Linked DNA regions of Beijerinckia sp. 28-YEA-48. The protein of the gene in region 3 binds, or shares a complex with, the protein of the main gene of each other region. Links are inferred from orthologs where the notes say so. Each region holds a gene or a part of one and is shown on either strand. Other genes may lie near its edges. The genes, in order: secA, secG and secY.

Evidence for each region.
Region 1: the proteins of secY (region 3) and secA are in contact, whole or in part, in a crystal structure (PDB 3DIN), measured with the Thermotoga maritima proteins. The link is inferred for Beijerinckia sp. 28-YEA-48 from one-to-one orthologs. Residues at the interface, in WP_004081795.1 of Thermotoga maritima: Glu108, Gly109, Glu110, Glu111, Ala236, Glu237, Arg238, Arg239, Ile240, Thr241, Ile242, Gln243, Tyr244, Ala245, Arg246, Arg247, Val248, Thr249, Gly250, Arg251, Arg252, Val253, Tyr254, Gly256, Ala257, Ser258, Thr259, Tyr260, Leu261, Pro262; in WP_004082002.1 of Thermotoga maritima: Glu261, Ala262, Arg263, Lys300, Ala301, Arg302, Thr303, Ile304, Ile305, Leu323, Tyr324, Asp325, Pro326, Val329, Ser330, Tyr333, Ile336, Lys340, Phe345, Val349, Glu363, Phe364, Tyr374, Ser375, Gly376, Gly377, Glu393, Ile395, Thr482, Ser483.
Region 2: secY (region 3) and secG share a complex: the UniProt entries of both Escherichia coli proteins name them as parts of the sec protein translocase complex. The link is inferred for Beijerinckia sp. 28-YEA-48 from one-to-one orthologs.

What each region holds. Positions count from the first base shown.
Region 1 is NZ_FNSI01000001.1:4,654,910-4,665,245, forward strand. What follows is about bases 3,732-7,128. They hold secA (preprotein translocase subunit SecA), read right to left. Parts: upstream 6,752-7,128; coding sequence 3,932-6,751; downstream 3,732-3,931. Other genes in these bases: BLW50_RS21900 (peptidylprolyl isomerase), read left to right, coding at 7,037-7,128. Outside these bases: BLW50_RS21875 (site-specific tyrosine recombinase XerD), read left to right, coding at 1-261; BLW50_RS21880 (acetyl-CoA carboxylase carboxyltransferase subunit alpha), read left to right, coding at 461-1,414; BLW50_RS21885 (L,D-transpeptidase family protein), read left to right, coding at 1,596-3,068; BLW50_RS21890 (hypothetical protein), read right to left, coding at 3,317-3,634; more of BLW50_RS21900, read left to right, coding at 7,129-7,897; bifunctional glutamate N-acetyltransferase/amino-acid acetyltransferase ArgJ, read left to right, coding at 8,000-9,247; BLW50_RS21910 (AMP-binding protein), read left to right, coding at 9,258-10,336. UniProt on the Escherichia coli protein: Required for protein export, interacts with the SecYEG preprotein conducting channel.
Region 2 is NZ_FNSI01000001.1:1,950,989-1,960,805, forward strand. What follows is about bases 425-3,302. They hold secG (preprotein translocase subunit SecG), read right to left. Parts: upstream 2,123-3,302; coding sequence 1,727-2,122; downstream 425-1,726. Other genes in these bases: BLW50_RS09220 (CTP synthase), read right to left, coding at 425-1,587; BLW50_RS09230 (Bug family tripartite tricarboxylate transporter substrate binding protein), read right to left, coding at 2,224-3,213. Also shown: more of BLW50_RS09220, read right to left, coding at 1-424; BLW50_RS09235 (glutathione S-transferase family protein), read left to right, coding at 3,305-4,120; BLW50_RS09240 (glycosyltransferase family A protein), read right to left, coding at 4,167-5,024; BLW50_RS09245 (LysR family transcriptional regulator), read right to left, coding at 5,163-6,128; BLW50_RS09250 (MFS transporter), read left to right, coding at 6,246-7,586; BLW50_RS09255 (FAD-dependent monooxygenase), read left to right, coding at 7,627-9,120; BLW50_RS09260 (amidohydrolase family protein), read left to right, coding at 9,126-9,817. UniProt on the Escherichia coli protein: Subunit of the protein translocation channel SecYEG. Overexpression of some hybrid proteins has been thought to jam the protein secretion apparatus resulting in cell death; while this may be true it also results in FtsH-mediated degradation of SecY.
Region 3 is NZ_FNSI01000001.1:737,306-747,134, forward strand. Bases 6,398-9,287 are described here. They hold secY (preprotein translocase subunit SecY), read left to right. Parts: upstream 6,398-7,121; coding sequence 7,122-8,453; downstream 8,454-9,287. Other genes in these bases: rplO (50S ribosomal protein L15), read left to right, coding at 6,398-6,876; BLW50_RS03520 (adenylate kinase), read left to right, coding at 8,450-9,037; rpsM (30S ribosomal protein S13), read left to right, coding at 9,262-9,287. In the rest of the region: rplB (50S ribosomal protein L2), read left to right, coding at 1-71; rpsS (30S ribosomal protein S19), read left to right, coding at 75-353; rplV (50S ribosomal protein L22), read left to right, coding at 355-741; rpsC (30S ribosomal protein S3), read left to right, coding at 752-1,504; rplP (50S ribosomal protein L16), read left to right, coding at 1,534-1,947; rpmC (50S ribosomal protein L29), read left to right, coding at 1,958-2,167; rpsQ (30S ribosomal protein S17), read left to right, coding at 2,179-2,421; rplN (50S ribosomal protein L14), read left to right, coding at 2,514-2,882; rplX (50S ribosomal protein L24), read left to right, coding at 2,882-3,199; rplE (50S ribosomal protein L5), read left to right, coding at 3,312-3,842; rpsN (30S ribosomal protein S14), read left to right, coding at 3,894-4,199; rpsH (30S ribosomal protein S8), read left to right, coding at 4,212-4,604; rplF (50S ribosomal protein L6), read left to right, coding at 4,621-5,154; rplR (50S ribosomal protein L18), read left to right, coding at 5,167-5,529; rpsE (30S ribosomal protein S5), read left to right, coding at 5,607-6,173; rpmD (50S ribosomal protein L30), read left to right, coding at 6,187-6,384; and 3 more genes. UniProt on the Escherichia coli protein: The central subunit of the protein translocation channel SecYEG. Consists of two halves formed by TMs 1-5 and 6-10.

The DNA.
Region 1 (10,336 bases), 3.9 Mb from region 3 along the record:
CTGACCCGCCAGGCCTTCGCCCGGGACCTGAAAACCACGGCGGCGGCCGCCGGCATCGCCGCCGCCCGCATCAGCCCACATGTGCTGCGCCATGCCTTCGCCAGCCATTTATTGCAAAACGGCGCCGATTTGCGGGTGGTTCAGGAGCTTTTGGGCCACGCCGACATCTCGACCACACAAATTTACACCCACGTGCTGGACGAGCGGACGAAAGCCATGGTGCGCGACCTGCATCCGCTGGCCGACGATCCGTCCGAATAGGTCCATTTCCGAGCCTATCTTCTTGACTTCGAGGGGGCTGGAGGCCAGTTTCCGCGCGCCGAGCCAACCCCAGAGCAAATTGCGATAAAACCGTAATTTTGCCTCGGCTCTTTGTTTTGACACGTCTTTGTGGCGTTTGGCCGGTTAACTGACTTGGTCAAACTGCAAAACGCTCCATAGCTCAGTTTCCCAGGTGCCGATGCGTTCCTATCTGGATTTTGAAAAACCTGTCGCCGAACTTGAAGCCAAGGTCGACGAATTGCGCGCCGTCGCCGATCGCGATGGCAGCATCGCCATTGGCGATGAACTGACGCAGCTTGAGGCCAAGGCCGCCAAGGCGCTCGGCGATCTCTACGGCAAGTTGACGCCGTGGCAGAAGACGCAGGTCGCGCGGCATCAAAGCCGCCCACATTTTGGCAATTATATCAAAGGCCTGATCGAGGATTTCACGCCTCTCGCCGGCGATCGCAAGTTTGCCGAGGATGAAGCCATCGTGTGCGGCTTCGGCCGCTTTCGCGGCCAGTCGGTCTGTGTCATGGGCCAGGAAAAGGGCTCCGACACGGAAGGCCGGCTCCGGCACAATTTCGGCATGGCGCGGCCGGAAGGCTATCGCAAGGCGGTGCGGCTGATGGAATTGGCCGACCGGTTCGGCATTCCGGTCATTTCGTTGGTCGATACGGCCGGCGCCTTTCCTGGCATCGATGCCGAGGAGCGGGGCCAGGCCGAGGCCATCGCGCGCTCCACCGATGCCTGTCTGCAGCTCGGCGTGCCGAATATTTCGGTGATTGTTGGGGAAGGCGGATCGGGCGGCGCCGTCGCCATTGCCACGGCCAATCGCGTGCTGATGCTGGAACATTCCATTTATACAGTGGCTTCGCCGGAAGCCTCGGCGTCGATTCTGTGGCGCGATAGCGCCCGCAAGCAGGATGCGGCGACGAATATGAAGATTACTGCCCAAGATTTGCTGAAATTCGGCATCATTGATGCCATCGTGCCGGAGCCGATGGGGGGTGCCCACCGCGATCCGGAGAAAGCTATTCAGTGGACTGGCGATGCCATCGAGACGTCGCTGCGCAGCATGGACAACATGCCGCCAGAGGCGATCAGGCTGGCTCGTGAAGAGAAGTTTCTGGCGATCGGTCGCCGGCTTTGATGGGTTGGCGAAGGCGTTTCTGTTGATGCGCCTTTGCCCTAGGACGCCGCACAGTTAACATATCGTTTACCCTATCCGGGAATTCGATCCAGCCTCAGTAACCTGCGTGTAACGATAACGGCCGTAAATCGGTTCGGGCCGCTTAATTTTCCTAACGCCGTTTAGACGGATTTGCTGCGCAATGACTTTGAAGAAGTTTGCTTCCAGCGCCACTTCGGCGAAAGCGATGAAAATCGCGGCGGCGCTCGTGGTCGCCGGCGTGCTTGCCGCCTGCCAGGATTCTGGCGGGTTGCGCAGTGCCAGGGCTTATCAGCCGATTCCGGCCGAGACATTGGCGCTGATCCAGACCAAGGGCTCGTCGAAGAACGCGCCGATCCTCATCCGGACTTATAAGAAAGAGTCCGAGCTCGAGATCTGGAAGCAGACCGCTGACGGCTCTTACGTTCATCTCAAGACCTATCCGATGTGCCGCTGGTCCGGCCAGCTTGGTCCAAAGCGCCGCGAAGGCGACCGGCAGGTGCCGGAAGGCTTCTATTCGATCACGCCGGCGCAGATGAATCCGAATTCGAACTACTATCTGTCGTTCAATGTCGGCTATCCCAACGCCTATGACCGGGCGCATGGTTATACCGGCAGCATGATCATGGTGCATGGCGACTGCTCGTCGGCCGGCTGCTTCTCCATGACCGACGAACAGATCGCCGAAATCTATGCGATCGCGCGCGAGGCTTTCTCCGGTGGCCAGCAGGCCATCCAGATGCAGTCGATGCCATTCCGCATGACGCCGGAAAATCTCGCCAAGCATCGTATCGATCCGAACATGCCGTTCTGGAAAGAAATCAAGGAAGGTTACGACCAGTTCGAGGTGTCCAAGCGCGAGCCGCGCGTGGCCGTCTGTAATGGCCGCTACGCTTTTGGTTCGGCTTCGATGAACGGTGCTGGTTGCGCGCCTGTGCAAGACGCGGACGTGAGCGCGCTTGTCGCCGAACGCCGCCGCGACCAGGAAGCCAAAGTCGCCGATCTCGTCGCCAGCGGCGTGAAGCCGGTGAAGGTGGTTTATTCGGACGGCGGCCAGAACCCGCAGTTCGCCCATGTTTCCATGGTCAGCCGGCCAGAGGCGCTCGCCGCCGGGCCGGTTGAAATCGCTCTTGATGAGAAGGGTAAGCCGGCGCCCGCGCCGCGCACTGCCGTCGCCAAGGTGACGCCGGAGGCGACCCAGCCCGCCGCCGCACCGCAGCCTGCAACAACGGCCGTCGCCCGCTCAACGGTTCAGCCGGTGCCGGCCGTGCCCGCCGCCACCGCTTTCGCGCCCGCCACTCCTGTCGCTGCGCCCGCCACGGCTTCCACCGACAAGCCGTTCTATCAGCGCTGGATGGGGATCGGCGACATTCTGAAGGCCGACGAGCAAGCCGCGTCGCCGGCAACGTCCGCCGATACGACGGCGTCGACCACGCCTTCGACAACACCTGCGGTGACGCCGGTTGTCGCGCGCCCGTCCGTCCGGCCCGCAGCGCGTTCGTCTTCGCGCCAGCAGCCGGCGCAGCAACCGGAGCAGAATTCCAAGATCGTCGATCCACGGCAGAAGACGTCGGCTCTGCCGCAAGTCATCGCTGGGGCGCAGCAGCCGCTGCCGGCTGGGACGCTGGCGCGCTGAAGCTTTGAAATTTGTCGGATTTTGCATGCCGCTGTCTCTCAAGGGCAGCGGCATTTTCTTTGCTTAGATCCTCTTATTTGGACGCGCTTTCATGGCGCTCGACGATTCCGTCGAGCTTTGAAACGCTATAGCGCGGCGCATAAAAAGACCCCTCCGGACGGGGTGATCCGGAGGGGCTGCGACGGTCCTGTGCGGTGCGGGGCGGGGTAAAGTTCAGGACCGACGATCAGTGACGCCGTGGTTGGCGATTAGTTACAGACGCGAACCGGACGCCAGCCGATGAAGTCGCCGTAAGCGTTGTAGGCCGGACGGCGGTCGACGTAGCAATAGGCCTGCGGCTCAGCCACGGGGTAATAAGCGGGGGCGTCGTAGTAGCGCGGCTGCGCTGCCTGCGCGGCGATCGCGCCGAGCGCCAGGCCGCCGATCACGCCAGCGGCGACAGGGACACCCCAACCGCCACGGCCGCGCCAGCCAGCGTCGGCCGAAGTCGAGGTAGCGACCATCGCAGAACCCAACGCCAGGGCAGCGACGGCGGCGGTTACGGTCTTGCGGATAATCGAGCTCATGCAAATCTCCTGTGTCGGTTTCAGTTCTGCCAAACCCGCAGGTCACTGAAGCGATGAGACGACATTAGAAGATGTTTGCTGAACGCAGCGTGGCAGCGGCGTTCATACACGGTTCATCGGGGTGCCCGGGCCTGGGTATTCGCGTCGATCCGGAGTTGGTGAAACGTACCGGCGACGCCATCAGATGATGGTCACAGCCTGACGGTTCCCGCGCTTTCAATCACCGCAAAATAAAAGCCTCGGTTCTGCTCATCAGAACCGAGGCTCAATCATGTGGCGGTGATGCTGAACGTCAGCTCAGACCAGCGCGCCGTGGCAATGTTTGAACTTCTTGCCGGAGCCGCAGGGGCAGACTTCGTTGCGACCGACCTTACCCCAGCTTGATGGATCGTCGGGATTGCGTGGCGCCGCAAGGACCGGAGCGGAGAGTGGCGCCAGGGCCGTCGCGGAGAATTCACCGGAGGCGATCTGCGCGTTGATGGCCTCGATCGCGGCCAGATCTTCCGCCGTCGGCGGCTGATCGGAGTAACCCTGTCCGGCGAGTGGATCCTGGTTGGCGCCCGGCTCGAACGAGACTTCGACGCGCATCAGCTGCTGGGTCGCGGTTTCGTGCCAGCGGGTGATCAAGGAGTTGAACAGGTCGAACGCTTCCGACTTGTATTCGTTGAGCGGATCGCGCTGCGCGAGGCCGCGCCAGCCGATGACCTGGCGCAGGTGATCGAGCTGCACGAGATGTTCGCGCCAGTAATGGTCGAGCACCTGCAGCACGACCTGCTTTTCGACATAGCGCATGACGTCGGGCGTGTTCTTCTCGACGCGCTCGGCATAGGCGGTATCGGCCGCCTTCTCGATGCGCTCGTTGAACTGTTCCCCGTCGATGCCCTCTTCCTTCGCCCAATCGCCGACGGGAGGTTCGATGCTGAGAATGTTTTTCAGTTCTTCGGTGAGGCCGGGGATATCCCAGGTCTCGGGATAGGAATCGGCCGGGACGTGTTTGCGGACCAGTTCGTCCACCACATTGGAGCGCATGTTGTGGACGGTCTCTTCCAGCGTTTCCTGCGCCATCATTTCGCGGCGCTGCTCGAAGACGACCTTGCGCTGGTCGTTCATCACGTCGTCGTATTTGAGAATGTTCTTGCGGATGTCGAAGTTGCGCGCCTCGACCTTCTGCTGCGCCTTCTCCAGCGCCTTGTTCACCCAGGGGTGGACGATGGCTTCGTCATCCTTGAGGCCGAGCTTGGTCAGCATCGAATCCATGCGTTCGGATCCGAAGATGCGCATCAAATCGTCCTGCAGCGACAGGAAGAACTTTGAACGTCCCGGGTCGCCCTGACGGCCGGAGCGGCCGCGCAGCTGGTTGTCGATACGGCGGCTTTCGTGACGCTCGGTGCCGATGATGTAGAGGCCGCCAGCGGCGATGGCCTTTTCCTTCAACGCGGCGATTTCGCTGCGGATCTCGGCTTCGCGCGTCTCGCGCTGCTGCGGATCGGTGACGTCCTTCAACTCGTGGGCGACGCGCATTTCGACGTTGCCGCCGAGCTGAATGTCGGTGCCGCGGCCAGCCATGTTGGTGGCGATGGTGATGGCGCCCGGCACGCCGGCTTCGGCAACGATATAGGCTTCCAGTTCGTGGAAGCGGGCGTTGAGGATGGCGTAGAGTTTCGCCGGCTTGCCGGCGTTGGCGGCGGCATAGAGCTTGGAGAGCTGCTTGGGATCGTCGAAGTTGATCTGCTTGTAGCCCTGCTTGCTGAGAAACTCTCCCAGCTGTTCGGACTTCTCGATCGAGGTCGTGCCGACGAGCAGCGGCTGCATGCTGGCATTGGCCGCTTCGATTTCGCGGACGATCGCCTTCAGCTTTTCTTCGGCCGAACGATAAACCTCGTCGTCTTCGTCGATGCGCGAAACCGGCCGGTTGGTCGGGATTTCGACCACGTCGAGCTTGTAGATCTCGGCGAATTCGTTGGCTTCGGTCGCCGCCGTGCCGGTCATGCCAGCAAGCTTCTTATAGAGGCGGAAATAGTTCTGGAAGGTGATCGAAGCCATGGTGATGTTTTCGGGTTGAACCGTAACATGTTCCTTGGCTTCGAGGGCCTGATGCAGGCCCTCCGAAAAGCGGCGGCCGGGCATCATGCGGCCGGTGAACTCGTCGATGATGACGACTTCGTCGTTGCGGACGATATATTCCTTGTCGCGCTGGAACAGCGTGTGGGCGCGCAGCGCCTGCTGGACGTGATGGACAATGGTGACGTTGGCGGCGTCGTACAGCGACGTATCGGTGATCAGTCCGGCCTCGCGCAGCAATTGCTCGATGTGCTCGTTGCCGGCTTCGGTCAAATTCGCCGTGCGCTGCTTCTCGTCGATTTCGTAATCGGCGCGCACCAGGTTGGGGATCAGCTTGTTGATGGAGTTGTAGAGATCCGACTTGTCTTCGGACGGGCCAGAAATGATCAGCGGCGTGCGCGCTTCGTCGACCAGGATGGAGTCGACTTCGTCGACGATCGCGAAATTGTGGCCGCGCTGGGCCATCTGCGCCAACTCATACTTCATGTTGTCGCGCAGATAGTCGAAGCCGAATTCGTTGTTGGTGCCGTAGGTGATGTCGGCCGCATAGGCGGTGGCGCGCTGCTCGTCGTCGATGCCGTGGACGATGATGCCAACGGTCATGCCGAGGTAGCGGTAAATCTGGCCCATCCATTCGGCGTCGCGGCGGGCGAGGTAGTCGTTGACGGTGACGACGTGGACGCCCTTGCCGGCCAATGCGTTGAGATAGGTGGCGAGGGTGGCGACCAGGGTCTTGCCTTCACCGGTGCGCATTTCGGCGATGGAGCCTTCGTGCAGGACCATGCCGCCGAGCAGCTGCACATCGAAATGGCGCTGGCCGAGGGTGCGCTTGGCGGCTTCGCGGACGGTGGCGAAAACCGGAACCAGGAGGTCGTCCAGGGTCTTGCCGGTGGCGAGCTCGGCGCGGAATTTTTCCGTCGAGGCGCGCAGTTCGTCGTCGCTCAGCTTAGCGATTTCGGGTTCCAGCGCGTTGATGGCGTCGACCTTGGACGCATATTGCTTCAGGCGTCGCTCATTGGCGGAGCCGAAGATTTTTTTCGCGATGGCGGCGAACATTCAAAAACCCTTCTGATCCGGCGAGCCGTTCTAGGCGAGCGGGCGGCTGTAGCTTGTTCCGCTGCCCAGGCGTCGGGCGGTGTGCTCTCGGGCGCAGCGGGAAGCTGGCAGAGAGCCGCAAAACGGGCGAGAAATAAGATCGGGGTACACCCTTGTCAATGAAACGAGTGCTTTGAAGTGGCGGGCCAATCGGCGCAGGCGGGACGTTCGCTTGTCCGACTCACGGAATTGACAGATTGTGGGTTCAGTAATCCTACCATCCTATGGCCGTTACTGGAGCTTTCTATGACATTTCACCGTTTTAGGCCGTGGCTTGGCGCGGCCGGCCTTGCTATTTTTCTGGCAGGGCTCACCCCGGCTACAGCCAAGGTTTTGGCCAAGGTGGACGGTCAGGAAGTCACCGACGATGACGTCAAACTGGCGTTGGACGACATTGGGGCCACTTTACCGGCCCAATTGCAAGGCGCCGAGCGCGAAGCCTATGTGGTCGACTATCTGATCGACATGATCCTGGTTGCCCGCAAGGCCGACGCCGACAAGCTTGGCGATGGCGCCGAATTCCAGCGCCGGCTGAAATATATGCGCGAACGGGCCCTGATGGAGACGCTTTTCGCCAATCTGGGCAAGGAAGCTGTGACCGACACCGCCCTCAAGGCGGTCTATGATCAGGCGGCCAAGGCGCAGACCAGCGAGCCGGAGATCAGAGCCCGTCACATCCTGGTGCAGACCGAGGCGGAGGCGAAAACGGCGCTGAAGCGCGTGCGCGACGGCGAAGATTTCGCCAAAGTGGCGACCGAAGTGTCGCGCGACCCCGGTTCCCAGGGCGGCGATCTCGGCTGGTTCACCAAGGACCAGATGGTGCCGGAATTCGCCAATGCGGCCTTCGCCATGGAGCCGAACCAGATTTCCGAGCCGGTGAAGAGCCAGTTTGGCTGGCACATCATCAAGGTTGAGGAAAAGCGCACCAAGAGCTTCCCGCCCTTCGAGCAGGTGAAGGATCAGGTGACGCAATATGTCGTCCAGCGCGCCCAGCAGGACCTGATCATGAAGCTGCGCAGCGCCGCCAAGATCGAGCGCATGACGGCGGATGCCAAGCCGGCGCAAGCCGCGCCGGATGCCGCCAAACCCGAGCAGCCAAAGAAATAGGCGCGCCGAAACCGGTTCTGCCTCTTGCTTTGGCGCGCCGGATCGGTTTTGGAGTGCGGCGTTCGCCCAACTGGCCTTCGTGGCCGAAATCCGGAAAATTCCATGGCCCAGTCCGTCGCCGTGTCTCCGCTTGCGCCGAAATCCTATCCTGAACTGCCCGCCATCGAGGGCGTGCGGTTCGCCACCGCCGCGGCCGGCATCCGCTACAAGGGCCGAACCGACGTGATGCTGGCGCTGATGGACAAAGGCACCCAGGCGGCCGGCGTCTTCACCAGGTCGAAATGCCCGTCGGCGCCGGTCGAATGGTGCCGCTCGAAGCTGAAGGGCGGCAAGGCGCGGGCGTTGGTCGTCAACTCCGGCAATGCCAATGCCTTCACCGGCAAGACCGGTCTGCAGCAGGCGAAATTCACCGCCGAACTGGCGGCCAAGGCCACCGGCGCGCCGTTGGGCGAGATTTTCCTCGCCTCGACCGGTGTCATCGGCGAGCCGCTCGACGCCAGCAAGTTCAAGGGCGTGTTCGACAAGCTGGTGAAGCAGGCGTCGCCGGATGGTCTGCTCGACGCCGCTCGCGCGATCATGACGACCGATACCTTTCCGAAGGTCGCCACGGCGCGCGCCAAAATCGGCGGCGTCGAAGTCACCATCAACGGCATCGCTAAGGGCGCCGGCATGATCGCGCCCGACATGGCGACCATGCTGTCCTATGTCTTCACCGACGCGCCGATCGCCGCCGCGGCCTTGCAGGCCATGCTGTCGAAGTCGGTGCAGGGCAGCTTCAATTCCATCACCGTCGACAGCGACACCTCGACCTCCGACAGCCTGATGCTGTTCGCCACGGGAGCTGCCGCCAAGCGCGGCGCACCGAAAATCGCCAGCGCCACCGATCGCCGCTTGCTGGAATTCCGCAAGGCGCTCGATGCCGTGCTGCTCGATCTTTCCCATCAGGTGGTGCGCGACGGCGAGGGTTGTCGCAAGTTCGTCGAAGTGATCGTCGAGGGCGCGGCCACCGCTACAGCGGCCAAGAAGGTGGCTTTCGCCATCGCCAATTCACCGCTGGTGAAGACGGCGATCGCTGGCGAAGACGCCAATTGGGGCCGCGTCGTCATGGCCGTCGGCAAGGCGGGCGAGAAGGCTGATCGCGATAAGCTCGCCATCTGGTTCGGCGGCATCCGCGTTGCTCACAAGGGCCTGCGCGATCCTTCCTACGACGAGGCGAAGGTGTCGACCTATATGAGGGGCGAAGCGATCGAGCTGCGTGTCCATATCGGCGTTGGCAAGGCCAGCGGCACCGTGTGGACCTGCGATCTGACAAAGGAATATATCGCCATCAACGGCGATTACCGGAGCTGATCCAAGCTTGATGCTGCCTGAAATCCGCGACTACGACCGGCTGATCCGCGCCTTCGAATGGCGCATGCCGCAGCGCTTCAACATGGGCGTTGCGACCTGTGATCGCTGGGCGGCGCGGGAGCCCGATCGCGTCGCCATTCTGGAAGCGCGTGGCGACGATTTCGCGCCGGTCTCCTATGGCGCCCTGCGCGAGCGTTCCAATCGTCTCGCTCAGGCGCTCATCGCGCGCGGTGTGAAGGTCGGCGATCGCGTCGCGATCCTGCTGCCGCAGATGAGCGATGTCGCCGTCGCGCATCTCGCCCTCTACAAGCTCGGCGCCATCGCCGTGCCGCTGGCGGTGTTGTTTGGCATCGATGCGATCGAATATCGTTTGCGCGATGCCGGTGCCAAGGCGCTGATCACCAATGACGCCGGCTTGCAGAAACTGCGCACCGGCACGCGGCCGGCCAGCCTCGAGATCATCCTCTCGACCGATGGTGATGATGGCGACGCCGTGGATTTCTACAAAGCCATCGCGGCCGCGCCGGCCGCGTTTACGCCGGTCGACAGCACGCCCGACGATCCCGCCCTCATGGTCTATACGTCTGGTACCACCGGCCAGCCGAAGGGCGCGCTGCATGGTCATCGCGTGCTCATCGGCCATTTGCCTGGCCTGCAATTCACCCACGAATTTCTGCCGCAGCCGGGCGACCGCATGTGGACGCCGGCCGATTGGGCCTGGGCCGGTGGCCTTCTTAATGTGCTGCTGCCGTCGCTCTATTTCGGCGTGCCCGTGGTCGCTCGCAAGTTCGAGCGTTTCGATCCGGAAGCGGCGTTCGATCTGATGGCGCGGGCCGAAGTCCGCAATGCCTTCATTCCACCGACCGCGCTGCGCATGCTGCGCGCGGTCGAGGCGCCGCGCAAACGCTTCGCTTTCAATCTGCGGACGATTTCTTCCGCTGGCGAATCGCTGGGCGCCGAGACCTATGACTGGGGTCATGAGGCGCTGGGTCTGACGATCAACGAATTCTATGGCCAGACCGAAGGCAATTATGTGCTCGGCTCCAGCGCGGCGCTTGGCGTCACGCGCCGTGGCGCCATCGGCAAGCC
Region 2 (9,817 bases), 1.2 Mb from region 3 along the record:
GGCGAACAGTGGATGCGGCTCGAAGGGGCGCGATTTCAGTTCCGGATGGTACTGCACGCCGATGAACCAGGGATGGTCCTCGAACTCCACCGTCTCCGGCAGCAGGCCATCGGGCGACAGGCCGGCAAAGGTCAGGCCCTTGTCTTCCAGCCGCTGGCGATAGGCCGTGTTGACCTCATAGCGGTGCCGATGGCGCTCGGAGATATCCGTGGTGCCATAGATGCCGGCGATCTTCGAACCGGGCTTCAGGCTCGCCTTGAAAGCACCGAGGCGCATGGTGCCGCCCAGGTCGCCTTCCGCGTGGCGCTGCTCGAGCTCGTTGCCGCGCATCCATTCGGTCATCAGCCCAACCACCGGCTCGGATGACGGGCCGAATTCGGTCGAACTCGCCTTGTCGATACCAGCCAAGGCGCGCGCCGCCTCGATCACCGCCATCTGCATGCCAAAGCAAATGCCGAAATACGGCACCTTGCGTTCTCTGGCGAAACGCGCCGCCAGGATTTTGCCTTCGGAGCCACGCTCGCCAAAGCCGCCCGGCACGAGAATGCCATGGACGCCTTCGAGATAGGGCGCCGGATCTTCCTTCTCGAACACTTCCGATTCGATCCAGTCGAGTTTGACCTTGACGCGATTGGCCATGCCGCCATGGGCCAGCGCCTCGATCAGTGACTTATAGGCATCCTTGAGGCCGGTATATTTGCCGACGATGGCGATGGTGACTTCGCCCTCGGGATTGTGGATGCGCTCTTCTACCCCAGCCCAGCGACGCATGTCGGGCTTGGGCGCCGGCTCGATGCCAAAAGCAGCGAGCACTTCGCGGTCGAGCCCGGCTTCGTGATAGGCGCGCGGCACGTCGTAGATATTGCCGACATCGCGCGCCTCGATCACGGCGCTCTCGCGCACGTTGCAGAACAGGCCGAGCTTGCGGCGTTCCTCGCGCGGGATCTCGCGATCGGTGCGGCACAGAAGAATGTCGGGCTGAATGCCGATCGAGCGCAGCTCCTTCACCGAATGCTGAGTCGGCTTGGTCTTCAACTCGCCCGCCGAAGGGATGAAGGGCAGCAAGGTCAGATGGACATAGATGCAGTGATTACGCGGCAGATCGTTGCCGAGCTGGCGAATCGCCTCGAAGAACGGCAGGCCCTCGATGTCGCCGACGGTGCCGCCGATTTCGACCAGAACGAAATCGACGCCGTCATTCCCTTCCAGGACGAATTCCTTGATGTGATTGGTGACGTGCGGAATCACCTGGACGGTGCCGCCGAGATAGTCGCCGCGCCGCTCCTTGGCGATGATCTCCTGATAGATCCGGCCCGTCGTGATGTTGTCGGACTTGCGCGCCGGCGTGCCGGTGAAACGCTCGTAGTGACCGAGATCGAGATCGGTCTCAGCGCCGTCATCGGTGACGAAAACCTCGCCGTGCTGATACGGACTCATCGTGCCCGGATCGACGTTGAGATAGGGATCGAGCTTGCGCAGGCGGACCGTGTAGCCCCGCGCCTGCAGCAGCGACCCCAGGGCCGCCGATGCCAAACCTTTGCCGAGCGAGGAGACCACGCCGCCGGTGATGAAAACGTACCGCGCCATGGGAACCGAGACCTATCCTTTCGTGATCGATTCGGGGAGGACTTTCGTACCACCCCACGGGATATACACAGCCGTGTTCAGACGACCGTCCAAAAGCAAGGGGCCGGCGAACCGGCCCCTTCTTGAAATCTCGAACCGCTTACCGTCCCGGCTGGGGCGGCTGCGGCGCGGCCGGAGCAGCTGGCGGTGCCGCCGGCGTCTCCATCCGCTGCAACTGATCAAACAACGAGCCGCCGGGCGCCGGCGCCTGGCCGGGCTGGGCCGGAGCAGTTTGGCTGGCCGGCTGGGCGCCATCCAGAACAGAGCCCGGCGCGCGATGGATATTCGCCAGAATTGTCAAAGCCAAGCTAGTCAGAAAGAAAATCGTACCAAGAATGGCCGTCGCCTTGGTCAGCGCATTGGCCTGGCCGCGGCCCGTCATAAAGCCCGAGCCACCACCAAGCCCGAGCGCGCCGCCCTCGGAGCGCTGCAGCAGCACCACCACGACAAGCGCGATCACAACCATAAGGTGAATGACGATAAGTACCGTATCCATGAAAATTCCGGGGTCTGGCGGCAAAACACCGCCTGCAAGCCTGTCACTTGGTGCCGGCTCTTACACGATGCAAGGGCCAAGGGAAACCCTGTTGCGAAACCCTATTGCGGCTCGATCCCCGCTGCCTTGGCCGATTCAATGGCGTTGCGCGCCTCCCGGGCCATCAGAGCGGTAAAATCAGCTGTTGATGTGGGTGCCGGAACAAAACCGAACGGCTCCAGCCTGGCAGGTAATTCCGGCCGGCTGGTGAAGGCGAAAATTTCGTCGGACAGGGTTTTGACGATCTCCTTGGGCGTCGCCACCGGCGCCAGGAGGCCAAACCAGATCGATCCTGGCTGAAACCCCGTGGCGCCCGATTCGGCCACTGTCGGGGCATCTGACAGGGTTGGCGCGCGCTTCTGGCCCGTCACCGCGAGAATTCTCAGTTTCCCCTCCTTGGCGGGCGCGACGGTCGTCACCGCCGTGGCAATGCCAAGACCGACCTCCCCCGCCATCAAGGCCGCGGCCACCGCCGCCTCGCCCTTGTAGGACACCGTGACCATGTCGAGGCCGTAGCCACGCTTGAAGCTTTCGACCGTGAGGCGGTTGCCGGCGGCGAAGACCCCGGCGTTGAACTTGCCCGGATTGGCGCGCACCTGCGCCAGAAGCTCCGGCAGGGTCTTGACCGGGCTACTGGCCGGCACGGCGATGAAATACGGGCTCTCCACCACCTGCCCGATGGCCACGAGGTCCTTTTCCGGATCGGTCGCCGGATTTTTGAACAAGGCGCGGAAGGTCGGCAACGAGGGCGTCGTGAACAGCAACGTCAAACCGTCGGGCTTGGAGCGCGCCACATAGGTCGGCCCGATCAACGCATCCGCACCGGGCCGGTTCTCGACGATGACGGTCTGCTTGAAGCGCTGGTTCAGATGTTCGGCGAAATAGCGCGCGATCGTGTCGGCGCTGCCCCCTGGCGGGAGAGCGATGATGATCCGGATGGGACCGGCCGGATAATCCGCCGCCGAGACGGCGGACGAGGCGATCGCCGCACTCAGAAAGGCGATCGCGCGAAATGCAGACGCTAAAAAGCCTGTTTTTTTGACCTTGCTCATATTTCCCCCTGCCGGTCATTGCCGAGCAACTTTTGTTTGTTGAGACTGTCGTAGCGCCCCCGAAGGGCCGCAGCAAGTTGGCGAGGAAACGATGCTTAAACTCTACACGGCTCGCAATTCCATCTGCACCCAGAAGGTGTTCATCACTCTCGACGAGAAGGCGATCCCCTATGAGATGCAGAACGTCAATCTGTTCACCAACGAGCAGTACAGCCCGGAATATCTGAAGCTCAATCCCAAGGGCGTGGTCCCAACCCTGGTCGATGGCGGCAATGCGGTCGTCGAGTCGACGCTCATTTGCGAATATCTCGACGAGACCCATCCGCAAAAGCCGCTGATCCCCGCCGATGCCTTTTCACGCACGCGCATGCGACTGTGGTCGAAACTGATCGACGAGCAGATTTTCGAAGCGACGCGCGAGATCAGCTTCTCAGCGCATTTCCGTTACAAAATGCAGAACATGACCGAGGAACAACGGCAGGTGCGCTTCACCAATGTCGGTGATCCGGAGCGGCGCGCCAGATTTCTATCGACCTACGAACATGGCGTCGAAAGCCCCTATGTGTTTCAGGCCATCGGCCACTTCGAGAAAGCCTTCAAGGCGATGGACGTAGCGCTGGCGGAAGGCGGTCCATGGCTGGTCGGATCATCCTATACCCTGGGCGACATCAACATGGTGCCCTATGTCGCCCGCCTCGCCTATCTCGACCTACTCGACATCTGGATCGCCGAGCGACCGCGCGTACAGGATTGGTGGCAACGCGCCAAGACGCGGCCGAGCACCATCGAGGCGATCAACAATCGCCTGACGAAGGATGAGACTGAAGAGATGCAGGCCTATGGCCACAAACTGCGCGATGCGATCGCGCGGCGGCGTGCCGAATATCTGTCGACGGCGAAACTTTAAGTTATGGATTTGCCCGATAGAGCGGCCCGTCCATGTTCCTTTTGTCTCATCGATGTATCGACCAGGGAAATCGCCATGGCGATTTCTTGGCCGGCATGAGCTCGATAGGCAGATTGCCTTTACTGATATACGCCAATGCGCGCTCGTACCGCGACTTTGTCATCAACTTCTGGTCCTCAAGCACGGCGATAATTTCAAACACTTGTTCGTGACTGGCTGGTACGTCGTCAGTATTCCAAGTACTATCAAACAATCCGAGATGAACCGAACTATCAATACAAAGAAGTCTGCGGCCAGTTTTCGCTAAAGACCGTTCGTGCAAGATCGTCATCTGCCAATCGATATCGTATGGCGTGTGATGAGGGAGTGGTAAAAACTCCAGCAGCGTTTCCGTTCTCATCAGATAGAAGCAACCACGCTCAGCTTTCTTTGTCTTGCCGATAACCTTCTGGCTGCCGATATGGAAAACATGTCTTTCGGAAGCCGCGTGCTCCACGGAGTCATGCCCACTCAGAATAGCTACGCTTGGGTCCCCTGCAAGAATGTCTATCAATGACCTGAGCGAATGCTTGAAAAACATATCGCCATCGAAGATCGCGACATAATCCGGAGCGTTATGACAGGCGAAGGTAGAGGCTTGCGTGACCGCTGAACCGAATACGTTCAGCGCATACGGAATACCCATGTTTCTTGGAAATGCGATCTTGAAAATACTGTGGCGGTCCCACGAAACGTTCTCGATCACGCGCTTGGTTTCACGGTCGCTCCCGTTGTCAAAGATCCATATACCTGCTTCGACGCCCTCAAGGCGAGGCAACAACGAAGCTAGGCTTACAGAGAACAAATCGCCACGATTCCAGACGGTATAGAATACGGCCAGCGAAGGAAGAGATGTGTCCGGCATTGACCTATCAGCGATTGACGACACGTACCTCCATATATTCATGGCTTCATCACAGTAGCAACTCCGATCAGACCCACGGCAGCAAGCTGCGCGACGCGATCGTACGGCGTCGTGCCGAATATCTATCGATGGCGAACTTTAGGCCGCGACCTTCCGGCGACGCGTGCTGGTGGCAGGAGGCTTCGGCGCTTCCATCGGCGGCATGGCGTCGGCCACTTCGCGAAACAGTGAGCGCAGCCAGGCGATAGCCGGATCGCGCTCCTGATATTTGTGCCATTGCAGCTTTTCGGCGAAGGGCGGAATCTCGACCGGGCATGGCAGCACGCGTACCGGCACGCGTTGCGCCAATTGCCGCGCCAGCCGCGTTGGCAGGGTCGCGATCCGCGATGTGCCAATGACGAACTCCGGCACCAGCGTGAAGCTTGGCGCGATGATATCCTGGCGGCGCGTCCGCTTGCCAATGGACAGCAGTTGCGCATCGATGGTGACACGGCGTCCCCCGCCCCACTCGACCGCGACGTGAGAAGCCTCGAAATAGTGATCGGCGGTGAGCGCGCCACCGGCGGGCTTATAATCGGCACAGACCACGCAGGAGAATGAATCCTCGAACAGTGTTTCGGTTGGATGGCCTGGCACGGTTGAGAACTCCGGCGTGATCAGCAATTCCACCTCGCCGCTCTCCAGCCGCTCCGGCGACTGCGCCGACTTCACACGCAGATCGAACTGCACCAGTGGCGCGATCCGCGCCGCGCGGCGCGTCACTTCAGAGAGAAACACGCCCATGACGTAGTCCGACGACTCGATGACGAAGCGCCGCTCCGATGTCGCTGGATCGAAAGAAGGCCGCACCTGCGTGATCGTCTGGATTTGCATCAGCACGTCACGTACCGGCTTGGTCAATTCCAAAGCCAGGGGCGTTAGTACCTGCGTCTTGCCGACAGGCACCAACAGCTGGTCTTCGAAATAATCGCGCAGGCGGGCGAGCGCGCAACTCGTCGCCGGCTGGCTCAAGAACAGCTGTTCGGCGGCACGGCCGACACTGCGCGTGGCCAGCAAGGTGTCGAGTACGACGAGCTGGTTGAGGTCGAGCTTGTTGAAACGCACGAGGCAGCTCCATTTATTTGTTAAATGTAGAATATTGAAACAATTAATTTTGTAAATACTGAGCTGTCGCCAATAGTCCGCCGCATAACGGCCGGGAGGCCTATCGGAGGGGCGGCTATGAGGGATACCGGCAGCGCTTACTCGCCTTGGTCACAATGGGGCCTCGTCGCCACATTGACCGTGGTGACCATGCTGGCGCAGATCGACAAGAACATTCTGGTGCTGATGGTCGGGCCGATCCGCGCCGATCTGGGCATCAGCGACGTGCAGATCAGCTTTCTGATCGGCGCCGCTTTCGCCATCGCCAACATCCTGGTGGGGCTGCCAGCCGGCTGGCTGGCCGATCGCTTCGATCGCCGCCTCATCATCGTGGTGGGCGTCCTGATCTGGTCGTTGGCGCTCGCCGCCAATGCGGCAGCCTCCGTCTTCCTCGCACTCGTCGTCGCACGCATCGTCGTCGGTGCCGCCGAAGCGCTGATCCCACCCGCCTCCTATTCGCTGATCCGCGATGGCGTCGAGGAAAGCCGCCGGGCACGCGCCCTCTCCGTCTATACGATGGCGATCATGCTCGGCACCGGCCTGTCGCTGGTTCTCGGCGGGCCATTGATGAGCGCCATCGAAGCGGCCGGCATCAATTCCTTGCCGATCATCGGCAAGGTTTCGCACTGGCAGGCGACGCTCTTCATCATCGGTCTCGCCGGCCTGCCGATTGCTCTGCTGATATTCCTCAACAAGGACCCGGGCCGCCCGAGCAACACCGGCAAGAGCGACAAGCCCGCCGTCTCGGCCGTCGCCAACTATCTCATGGCGCGCAAGGGCATTTTCATTCCGTTGCTCGTCTTTTCGGTCATGAACGCCATGATCAATTTTGCCCTGGCGACATGGATCCCCACGGTGGTCACCCGCCAGTTTCATCTCGGCATAAAAGAGATCGGCCTCATCCAAGGCGGCATGCTGTTGACCATCGGCCCGCTCGGTCTGTGGTTGGCGGGACTGGCCATGGATCGTAAGGCGACCGGCAGGCGCGCCTCGTCGGCCGCTCTCGTCGGCATCATCGTCACCATCACTTTGACCGCCTTCACCATCTCCCTGTGTCTTTCCAACACGATCAGCTGGTTCTGGTTCTTCGATGCTTTGGTGGTGCTGTGCTCGACGACCTATCTCGCCGTCGGCTCGACCATCGTTGCCCGGACAGTGCCGGCGCATTCGGTGGGGCTCGTGATGGCGCTAGTGCTCGTGCTCAATGGTTTGATGGGTCAGGGTCTTGGCCCCACCCTCATCGCCTTCGTTGCGCAGCAGCTCTACGGCACCGGTCCCAACGCCTTGGCGAGCGCCATGGTGCTGGTCTTCGCCTGCGCCGGGGCGATCGCTTTGATCGCAGCCATCTGGCTCTACACCGCGCTGCTGCGGCAGGAGCAAGCCTCGGCCCCTGCGCTCGCGCAGACACCGGCGGCCTGAGCGAAGACCAAGGAGCAAGGCCAAGGCCAAGGAGATGCAGATGGAGTGGGATGTGATCGTCGTCGGCGGCGGGCCTTCGGGCCTGACCATGGCGGCGGAACTGGCGGCATCGGGCGTCAAAACCCTTGTTCTCGAGCGACGGGTGGAAGGCGTGCAATCACGCGCCGGCACGATCCTGCCCCGCATGTTGGAACTGTTCGATGCGCGCGGCATCGCCGAGCGCTTCATCGAACGAGCCCGCCAGATCACCGACTTCCCCTTCCGCAAGTCGCACATCTGGGCCGGCTTCGATCCAATCGAATGGAAATATCTGGAAACACGGTTCGGCTTCGGGCTCGGCCTGCCGCAGAATATCACCGAGGAGATATTGCAAGGCTGGGCGCTTGAAAGCGGCGCGGAGCTACGCTGGGGCGCTGAAGTGCGCACGCTTCGGCAGCAAAGCGACAGCGTCGAAGTGGATGTCGCGGATACGTCCGGCGCGATCTCCACCTTGAAGGCGCGTTATCTGATTGGTGCCGATGGCGGCCGCAGCGTGGTGCGCGCGCAGCTGGGCCTTCCCTTCGAAGGCACATCGGGCACGTTTCGCGGCATTGTCATTGATGCGGAACTGCAAGCGCCATGGCCAGGGCCGATCGGCAACGACAACGAAATGGGTTGGGCGCGCGGCTATGCCTTTGGCGATGGCATCACCCGCTTCAACATCGTCCATCGCGACCGCCGCCACGCGGCAAAAGACGAGCCGGTGACGCTGGAAGAAGCCCTGCAATGCCTGCGCGACGTGCTTGGCAGCGACTTTGGTATCAAGGGCTTTCGCTGGGCGTCGCGCTTCGACGATCAGTTGCGGGCCGTACCGCGCCTACGCGAGGGCCGCGTCTTCCTGGTCGGTGAATCCGCCCGCATCCACTATCCCGCCAGCGGCGTTGGCATGAATTTCTGCCTGCAGGATGCCTTCAATCTCGGCTGGAAGCTCGCCCATGTGGTCAAGGGCCTCGCTGATGAAAGCACGCTCGACAGCTACGATACCGAGCGCCTGCCGGTCATGCACGCCTTGCTCGAAAGCGTGAAGACGCAATGCGTGCTACAATTCAATTTCGGGCCGGAGGGCGTGGCGATGAAGCGACGCTTCAGCGAACATCTGCTGCCGCTGCCTGACGTACAGCGCAAGCTGGTGCTGGAACTCTCCGGGCTCGAAGCGCCCTATCCGAGCGCCTCCGGCAGCCATCCGCTAACCGGCGCGCGCTGCCCCGACGTAGATGTGATGACGCGCGATGGCCGCTCGACGCGCATCACCGAAATGCTGCGCGATCGCCAGTTCGTGCTGCTCGATCTCGAAGGCTACGGCCGACAGTTCGACGCCCTGCCCGTCGCCGGGCGGCCGATCGCCGTTCATCGCGTCTGCCTTGGACGCGTACCCCAGGCCCTGGATGAGGTCAAAGGCCTGTTGGTGCGGCCCGACGGCTATGTGGCCTGGGCCAGTACACAGGCCAACCAGCTCGCTGCTGTTGAAGCGCAGCTCAATACATGGCTGAGGTAATGAGCATGGAGAAACAACCCACTCTGTTGAGCGGCGGCTGGATCCTGAGCATGGATCCTTCGATCGGTGATCTGCGCAAAGGCGACATCCTGATCGAGGGCGAACGCATCACAGCCGTCGCGCCGCAGATCGACGCGCCGCAGGCTGAGCGTATTGACGCCAGCGGCATGATCATAGTGCCCGGCTTCGTCGATACCCATCGCCACACCTGGCAGACCTGCGTCCGCCATCGCTATGCGGAGATCGATCCGCAGATCTATTTCCGCGAAATGCTCGGCGCCAAGGGCGCTGCCTATCGGCCGGAAGACGTCTATGTCGGCACGCTGCTCGGCGCCGTCGCGGCATTGGAGAGCGGCATCACCACCATGCTCGACTGGTCGCATGTGCAAAACAGCCCGGAGCATTCCGACGCCGCCATCTTCGGCCTGCGCGACGCCGGCATTCGCGGCGTCTTTGGCCATGGCTGGCCGCTGGTAGAGGGCGACTCATGGATGTTCAGCAGCCAGCGGACGCACCCCTCGGACATCCGCCGGCTGCGGCAGCAATATTTCTCGTCCGACGATCAGCTGCTGACGCTCGCCATGGCGGGGCGCGGGCCGGAAATGGCGCAGCGCGAGGTCTGGCTCGATGACCTCCGTGTCGCGCGTGACCTCGCCATTCGCTCGACCATCCACATGGGCGCCTATGCGCGCAATGG
Region 3 (9,829 bases):
AGACCCGTTCGAATAAGTCGACGGATAAGTTCATCGTGACCTCGCGTCACAAGAGCAAGAAGAAGGGCTAAGCCATGACGCGTTCGATCTGGAAAGGTCCGTTCGTCGACGGCTATCTGCTCAAGAAGGCAGAAACGTCGCGCGCCTCCGGCCGCTCCGAAGTTATCAAGATCTGGAGCCGCCGCTCCACGATCCTGCCGCAGTTCGTCGGTCTGACGTTCGGCGTCCATAACGGCCACAAGCATATCCCCGTGAACATCAACGAGGACATGATCGGTCACAAGTTCGGCGAGTTCTCGCCGACCCGTACTTTCCATGGCCACGCCGCCGATAAGAAGGCGAAGAGAGGCTGATATGTCGAAGCCGAAAATGGAACGTAAGCTCGGCGAGAACGAGGCCAAAGCGGTGGCGCGCATGCTGCGCGTCAGCCCGCAGAAGCTGAACCTCGTTGCCCAGCTCATCCGCGGCAAGAAGGTCGAGACGGCGCTTGCCGATCTTGAGTTTTCGCGTAAGCGGATCTCCGTCGAAGTTCGTAAGGCGCTGCAGAGCGCGATTGCGAACGCCGAAAACAATCATTCGCTCGATGTGGACGATCTGGTCGTCTCAGAGGCGCATGTTGGCAAGGCCATGGTCATGAAGCGCTTTCATGCCCGTGCTCGTGGTCGCGCCGGCAGCATCGAGAAGGCCTTCTCGAACCTGACGATCGTGGTTCGCGAAGTTCCTAGCGAAGCGAAGGCCTGAGGAGAGAACGATGGGTCAGAAAGTCAATCCGGTCGGTCTGCGTCTCGGCATTAACCGCACCTGGGATTCGCGTTGGTTCGCAGGGCGTGGCGAGTACGCCAAGCTGCTGCACGAGGACCTTGCCATCCGCGCGGCGCTGATGAAGGCGCTGAAGCAGGCTGCGGTCTCGAAGATCATCATTGAACGCCCGCATAAGAAGTGTCGCGTGACGATCCACTCCGCCCGTCCGGGCGTGGTGATCGGCAAGAAGGGCGCCGATATCGACAAAATCCGTAAGTTGGTGTCTAAGCTGACCGAATCGGAAGTCGTCATCAACATCGTCGAAGTGCGCAAGCCTGAGATCGATGCAACCTTGGTGGCGGATTCGATCGCTCAGCAGCTCGAGCGCCGTGTTGCCTTCCGCCGCGCCATGAAACGCGCTGTGCAGTCGGCGATGCGTCTGGGCGCCCAGGGCATCCGGATCAATTGCTCGGGCCGTCTTGGCGGTGCTGAAATCGCTCGTCTCGAGTGGTATCGCGAAGGCCGCGTGCCGTTGCATACGCTGCGCGCCGACGTGGATTACGGCGTTGCTACCGCGCATACGGCTTACGGCACGTGCGGTATCAAGGTCTGGATCTTCAAAGGCGAGATCCTCGAGCACGATCCGATGGCGCAGGATAAGCGTCAGAGCGAACTGGATGCCGGTGGTGGTGGCGGTGAACGCCGTCCGCGTCGGGAAGGTCGTGAGGGCCGCGAAGGCCGCAATAACCGCGACGCTGCGTAAGCGCCGGACGGACATCGAGAGCTTTAGTCATGTTGCAACCCAAGCGCACCAAATTTAGAAAGGCCTTCAAAGGCCGCATCCATGGCAATGCCAAGGGTGGCTTCGAACTCAATTTCGGCCAATTTGGCTTGAAAGCTCTTGAGCCGGAGCGTATTACCGCGCGTCAGATCGAGGCGGCCCGCCGCGCGATGACTCGCCACATGCGCCGTGCTGGCCGCGTGTGGATCCGCATTTTCCCGGACGTGCCCGTGTCGAAGAAGCCGACCGAAGTGCGCATGGGTAAAGGCAAGGGCGCGCCGGAATTCTGGGCCGCGCGCGTCGCGCCGGGCCGTATCATGTTCGAGATCGACGGCGTCCCCGCTGATCTCGCCCGTGAGGCGATGACTCTTGCGGCGGCCAAGCTGCCGATCAAGACGCGCTTCGTGCAGCGCATTGCCGAATAAGGGGAACGAGATGAAAACGAATCAACGCGTCTCCGATCTTCGCGCGATGACCGAGGATCAGTTGGTCGACGAAGTGATGAAGCTGAAGAAGGAGCAGTTCAACCTGCGCTTTCAGCGCGCTACCGGGCAGCTCGACAATACGTCGCGCGTCCAGGTCGTTCGCCGTGACATCGCCCGCGCCAAGACTCTAGCGGCGCAAAAGCGCAGCGCCGCAAAGTAAGGACATACGAGATGCCGAAGCGAATTCTCCAAGGCGTCGTCGTGAGCGACAAGCAGGCTAAGACGGTTGTCGTCAAGGTCGAGCGCCGTTTCACGCACCCGCTGCTCAAGAAGACCGTGCGCCGCACTAAGCACTACCATGCGCACGATGAGAATAAGGCTTACAAGGTCGGCGATACCGTCTCCATCGTGGAGTCGAAGCCGATTTCGAAGCTGAAGCGTTGGGCCGTTGTGGAAGCGGCGCCAAAAGCTTAAACGACTGGTCGAGGGAGCTTTGGCTCCCTTCAGGCGTAGTCCGGGGCAGGCAGCTGGTCCGGAAACCGATCTGAGAAGGAAGGCTTGAAGCCATGATTCAGATGCAGACCGCCCTCGATGTGGCGGATAATTCAGGTGCACGACGTGTAATGTGCATCAAGGTGCTCGGCGGTTCAAAACGCCGTTACGCCGGTGTTGGCGACATCATCGTCGTCTCCATCAAGGAAGCCATTCCGCGCGGTCGCGTGAAGAAGGGCGACGTGATGAAGGCGGTTGTCGTTCGTACAGCCAAGGACATCAAGCGCGCCGACGGTTCGGTGATCCGCTTTGATTCCAACGCCGCCGTTCTGATCAACAATCAGAGCGAGCCGGTCGGGACCCGTATCTTCGGGCCGGTTCCGCGCGAGCTTCGCGCCAAGAACCACATGAAGATCATCTCGCTCGCGCCGGAGGTGTTGTAATGGCCGCTAAGATCAAGAAGGGCGACAAGGTCGTTCTGCTCGCCGGTCGCGACAAGGGGCGTTCGGGCGAAGTCGTGCGCGTGATGCCGACCGAAGAGCGCGCCATCGTGCGTGGCGTCAACATGGTTCGTCGTCATCAGCGTCAGACCCAGACCCAGGAAGGCGGCATCATCTCGAAGGAAGCCTCCGTCCATCTGTCCAACCTCGCCGTGGCTGATCCGAAGGACGGCAAGCCGACGCGCGTTGCGTTCAAGATTCTCGACGACGGCCGCAAGGTTCGTGTCGCCAAGCGTTCCGGAGAAACGATCGATGGCTGAAGCTACGACCGAGAAGCCCGCCAAGGGCAAGGCGAAGCGCGGCGAAGCCGCAGCTCCCGCCAACCTGGCGACGGCTGAATCGCTGGCAGTGCCGAAAGGCTATCTGCCGCGCATGCGCAAGCATTACGACGAAGTCGTACGCAAGCAGATGATCGAGGAATTCGGCTATAAGAATCCCCTCGAAGTGCCGACGATCGAGAAGATCGTCATCAACATGGGCGTTGGCGATGCCGTCAACGACACCAAGAAGGTGACGACCGCTGCGGGCGATCTGGCGCTGATTTCCGGTCAGAAGCCGGTGGTGACCAAGGCTCGTAAGGCGATCTCGACCTTTAAGCTGCGCGAGAACATGCCGATCGGCGCCAAGGTGACTTTGCGCAAGACGCGGATGTATGAGTTTCTGGACCGTCTGGTGACGATCGCGCTGCCGCGCATTCGTGACTTTCGCGGCCTGAATCCGAAGTCGTTCGATGGCAATGGCAACTATGCCATGGGCATCAAGGAACACCTGGTGTTCCCGGAGATCGACTACGACAAGATCGACTCGGTTATTGGCATGGACGTGATTGTCTGCACGACGGCCAAGACCGACGACGAGGCGCGCGCCCTGTTGCGCGCATTTAACTTCCCGTTCCGGCAGTGAGGCCTGGGAAATCCCTTTCGGGTCTCAAACGCGGAATCAAGAGGTAGGCTCATGGCAAAGAAGAGCGCAGTACAGAATCAGAAGCGCAAGGAAAGGCTGGTCAAGAAGTTCGCTGGCCGGCGTGCGCGTCTGAAGGAAATCGTGAATGATGAATCCCTCAGCATTGAGGAGCGTTTTGACGCTTCTCTCAAGCTGGCGCAGGTGCCGCGTAATTCGTCGGCAACGCGTTTGCGCAATCGCTGTGAAGTGACGGGCCGTCCGCGTGCTTTCCATCGCAAGATGAAGATGTCGCGTATCGCCGTTCGGGAACTAGGCTCCAAGGGCCTGATCCCCGGACTCGTCAAGTCGAGCTGGTAAGGGAGCGAGATCATGAATGATCCTTTGGGCGATATGCTCACCCGTATCCGTAACGCACAGATGCGTCGCAAGGGCTCGGTCAATACGCCGGGTTCGCGCTTGCGCGCTAACGTGCTGGAAGTCCTCAAGGATGAGGGCTATATCCGCGGTTATTCGTCCACCGATTACGGCAATGGCCGTTCGGAGTTCGAAATCGAACTGAAGTACTACGAAGGCGAGCCTGTGATCCGTCAGATCCAGCGCGTCTCCAAGCCCGGTCGGCGTGTTTACGCCGCCGTTTCGCAGATGCCCCGCGTCGCCAACGGCCTCGGCATCACCATTGTTTCGACTCCGAAGGGCGTCATGGCCGATCATTCTGCTCGCGAGCAGAACGTCGGCGGTGAAGTGCTCTGCCGGGTCTTCTGAGCGAGGACGGATCAACATGTCTCGTGTCGGCAAGAAGCCCGTCACCATCCCGTCCGGCGTCACCGCGAAGGTCGATGGCCAGAACGTCGCCGTCAAAGGCGCCAAGGGCGAACTGAAGTTCGCGGCTCCTCCGGAGATCGCTGTTACCCTCGATGGTAGCGCGATCAAGGTCGATCCGCGTGGCAATTCCAAGCGTGACCGTGCCATGTGGGGCATGTCGCGCGCCATGATCGCCAATCTGGTGACCGGCGTGACCAATGGTTTCGAGAAGAAGCTCGAAATCACCGGCGTCGGTTACAAGGCGGCCGTGGTTGGCAAGACCCTGCAGCTGTCGCTTGGCTACAGCCACGACGTCAACTATCCGATCCCCGCTGGCATCGCGATCGTGACGCCGCGTCCGACCGAAGTGGCGATCTCGGGTATCGATCGTCGTCAGGTTGGCCAGGTTGCCGCTGAAATCCGCTCGCTGCGTGGTCCGGAGCCCTATAAGGGCAAGGGCATCAAATACGCTGGCGAATTCATCTTCCGCAAGGAAGGCAAGAAGAAGTAAGGAGACGCAGCGATGGCGAATACCAATCAGGTCGCCGCCCGCCGCAAGGCGCGCGTCCGCCGCTCGATCCGTGCCCGGGCTTATGGCAAGCCGCGTTTGTCCGTGCATCGCACGTCCAAGCAGATCTATGCGCAGATCATCGACGACGAGAAGGGTGCGACGCTCGTCGCGGCCTCTTCGCTCGAAAAGGATCAGCGTTCGGCTCTCAAGACCGGTGCGAACGTGGATGCCGCTAAGGCGATCGGCAAGTTGATTGCCGAGCGCGCCAGCAAGGCGGGCATCAAGGAAGTCGTGTTCGATCGCGGCTCCTATATGTTTCACGGCCGCGTCAAGGCGCTGGCCGAAGGGGCGCGCGAAGGCGGCCTCGACTTCTAAGTGTTTCCCGCGCCAGGTGGTGCGGGCGATCCCAGCGAGCGGTTCAATGAGAACCGCGCAAGTGACGGAAAGAGAATATGGCAAGAGATTCTGAAGGCGGTGGCCGCCGCGATCGCGATGACCGCGATAGCGAGTTCGTCGACCGTTTGGTGCACATCAACCGCGTCGCCAAAGTGGTGAAGGGCGGCCGTCGTTTCGGCTTCGCCGCGCTGGTTGTTGTCGGCGACCAGAAGGGCCGGGTCGGTTTTGGCCACGGCAAGGCGCGTGAAGTGCCGGAAGCTATCCGCAAGGCGACGGAAGCCGCCAAGCGTGGCCTGATCCGCGTGCCGCTGCGCGAAGGTCGTACTCTGCATCATGACGTGCGTGGCCGCCACGGTGCGGGTCGCGTTGTCGTGCGTGCCGCTCCGGCTGGTACCGGCATCATCGCCGGCGGTCCGATGCGCGCTGTTTTCGAGACGCTCGGTGTGCATGACGTTGTCGCCAAGTCGCAGGGGTCGTCAAACCCCTACAACATGGTGCGCGCCACGTTCGATGCGCTGAAGCATGAAGATTCGCCGCGCACTGTTGCCGCGCGCCGCAATCTGAAGGTTTCGGTTCTGCAGTCGCGTCGCCAAGGCGTCGACGCCGACGCAACTGACGCGTGAGGAGGGCAGTCACATGGCAAACTCTTCCAGCAAGCAAATCACGCTCGAACAGCTTAAGAGCCCGATTGGGCGTCCGCTCGAACAGCGCGCGACTTTGAAGGGCCTCGGCCTGAATAAGATCGGCCGTCGCTCTTCGGTTGAGGACACTCCGGCTGTTCGCGGCATGGTCGCAAAAGTTGCGCACCTCGTGCGCGTCGTCGACGGCAAGTAAGGAGTCCGGGCGATGAAACTCAACGACATTCGGGACAATCCCGGTTCCTCTCAGGAACGCACCCGCGTCGGCCGTGGTATCGGTTCCGGCAAGGGCAAGCAGGCCGGCCGCGGCGGCAAAGGCCAGACCGCACGTTCAGGCGTGCGTATCAAGGGCTTCGAAGGTGGTCAGATGCCGCTGCATCGGCGCCTGCCGAAGCGCGGCTTCACGGCTCCGTTCAGCACTGATTACAACGAGGTCAACGTTGGCCGCGTGCAGCAGGCTATCGAAGCTGGCAAGCTCGATGGCGCCAAGACGGTGACCCTCGAGGCGCTGATCGCGGCGGGCGTTTGCTCGAAGGCGCGTGACGGTGTGAAGCTGCTCGGCAGCGGCGAATTGAAGGCGAAAGTGGCCTTCGAAGTGGCCGCTGCGTCGAAGTCCGCCATTGCGGCCATCGAAAAGGCGGGCGGCAGCGTTAAGCTCTTGAACGAAGCCCCGGCCGAAGGCGCTTGATCCGCAGTTTTGCGGGCTTTTCAATCAAGCTCAGAACCGCCATATGAGTTCGGACGGGGCGTAAGGTTAAGGCCTTTCGCCCCGTTCCCGTGTTCTAGGGTAGATCACGTTTCGATCGAAACGCGATTTGCCGAGAATCTCGAGTTTGACGCGTCTTCATTGCGTTTGGCGATTCCGCCAAACTTTGAAACGCTATAGAGACAAATGCATTTCGACGCCTGTCCTGGCGTCATCGGAGCGAAAATATGGCATCGGCAGCCGAACAGCTCGCAGCCTCCATCAACTTTTCGGCCATCGGCAAGGCCGAGGAACTGAAAAAGCGAATCTGGTTCACCCTCGGCGCGCTGATTATTTATCGGCTCGGCACGTATATCCCGCTACCCGGCATTGATCCGGTCGCTTTCGAACAGAGCTTCACTGGCCGCCAGCAAGGCGTGTTGGAACTGTTCAATATGTTTGCCGGTGGCGCTGTGCAGCGCATGGCTATCTTCGCTCTTAACATCATGCCTTATATTTCGGCATCGATCATTCTGCAGCTTCTGACGTCAGTCGTACCCTCGTTCGAGGCGCTGAAGAAAGAAGGCGAGCAGGGCCGTAAGGTTATCAATCAATACACGCGCTATCTGACGGTGGTGCTGGCGGTTTTCCAGGCCTGGGGTATTTCCATCGGTCTGCAAGGGCAGGAGGGCGTGGTCGCCCATCCCGGTCTGTTCTTCCAGATCTCGACGGTGATTTCGCTGGTCGGCGGCACCATGTTCCTGATGTGGATTGGTGAGCAGATCACCGCGCGCGGCATTGGCAACGGTTCTTCGCTCATCATCTTCGCCGGTATCGTCGCGGCTTTCCCATCGGCCATCGTTTCGACCTTGGAATTGGGTCGGCAGGGCGCTTTGAACACCGGCCTGATCATCTTCGTGATCTTGATGGCGCTGCTCGTCACCGCGTTCATCGTCTTCATGGAGCGGGCGCAGCGCCGGTTGCTCATCACCTATCCGAAGCGTCAGGTCGGCAACCGCATGTACGAAGGTCAGACTTCGTTCCTGCCGCTGAAAATCAACACCGCCGGTGTCATCCCGCCGATCTTCGCCTCGTCGCTGCTGTTGCTGCCAACGACCTTGGCGAATTTTTCAACGCCGGACGCAACCGGCTGGCTGGCGACGGTCAATGCTTATTTTGCCCATGGCCGGCCGCTCTACATGCTGTGCTATATCGGCCTGATCGTGTTCTTTGCCTTCTTCTATACCGCCGTCGTGTTCAATCCGACCGAGACCGCGGACAATCTGAAGAAGCATGGTGGCTTCATTCCGGGCATCCGGCCGGGCGAGCGCACCGCTCAATATATCGACGAAGTGCTGACTCGAATCACGGTGATCGGCGCCGCCTATCTCGCGGCTATCTGCCTGTTACCTGAAATGCTTATTTCCTACGCAGCGCTGCCGTTCTATTTCGGTGGAACGTCGCTCCTGATTGTCGTCAGCGTGACGATGGATACAGTGGCGCATATCCACGGACATTTGCAGGCTCAACAATATGAGGGCCTGGTGAAGAAGGCGAAGCTGCGGGGTAGAAGGCGATGAGATTGATTCTGCTTGGTCCGCCTGGAGCCGGTAAAGGCACGCAGGCTGAGCGGTTGATGAAAAAGCACGGAATCCCGCAGCTCTCGACAGGAGATATGCTGCGGGCGGCCGTGAAAGCGGGGACGCCGGTTGGCCTGAAGGCTAAGGCCCTCATGGATGCGGGCAGTCTGGTGCCCGACGAGATCGTGGTCGGCATCATTGCCGATCGGCTGAATGATGACGATGCTCACAAGGGCTTCATTCTTGACGGCTTTCCGCGCACGGTCGCGCAAGCCGAGGCGCTCGACAAAATGTTGGCGCAAAAGGATATGGCCCTCGATAGCATTGTTGAGCTGAAGGTTGACGAGGCCGCTTTGCTGGCCCGGATCGAAAAGCGGGCTCGGGAGACCGAGGCAGCGGGTGGCACGGTGCGCGCCGACGACAATCCGGCAGCCTTTAAGATCCGGCTGGACGCCTATCGCGATCTGACGGCTCCGGTTTCGGCCTATTATGCCAGTCATGGTGCGTTGAAGGTCGTCGACGGTATGGCCGCTATCGACAGTGTGTCGCAGGCGATCGACGAGGCCCTGTCGGCCAAGGCTTAGTCTGTCTGGCATAACCCGGTTTCCGGGCTTGACAGCCGGCTTTTTGCGTTGACGAGGGCGCTCATAGTCCTTATATGAGCGCTATCATCGAAACCGAATGGTCCGGTGGCCTCTGGCATGAGGCTGCGGGACCGTTTGCACGTTGGAATCCCCTGCATGGGCCGGCCTCCACCGGACGCAGGATAACCCAGTGCCAGCTACGGCTGGCCGATATGGAGAGAGCAATGGCGCGTATCGCCGGTGTAAATATTCCCACGAACAAGCGTGTTATCATCGCGCTGCAGTACATTCACGGTATTGGCGCCAAGAACGCCGGTGAGATCTGCGAGAAGGTCGGTATCCCGGCCGAGCGTCGCGTGTCGCAGCTGACCGACGCGGAAGTGCTCCAGATTCGTGAAACCATCGACCGCGATTACATGGTCGAAGGCGATCTGCGTCGTGAAGTGGCCGTCAACATCAAGCGCTTGATGGATCTGGGTTGCTATCGCGGTCTGCGTCATCGTCGCCAGCTGCCGGTTCGTGGCCAGCGCACGCACACCAACGCCCGCACCCGTAAGGGCAAGGCGAAGCCAATCGCCGGCAAGAAGAAGTAATTTCGTTTTAGCGGCGCCTTTCACGGCGCCGCTTTTTGCCGGTTTACGCCGGCCAACATTGAGCCCTAGCGCCTGGAATCACGGGCGCGCCAGAAGGACAGAGAGTATCCATGGCTAAAGAAGCAACGCGCGTTCGTCGTCGTGAACGCAAGAATATCGCGTCGGGTGTTGCCCACGTGAATTCCACTTTTAACAACAC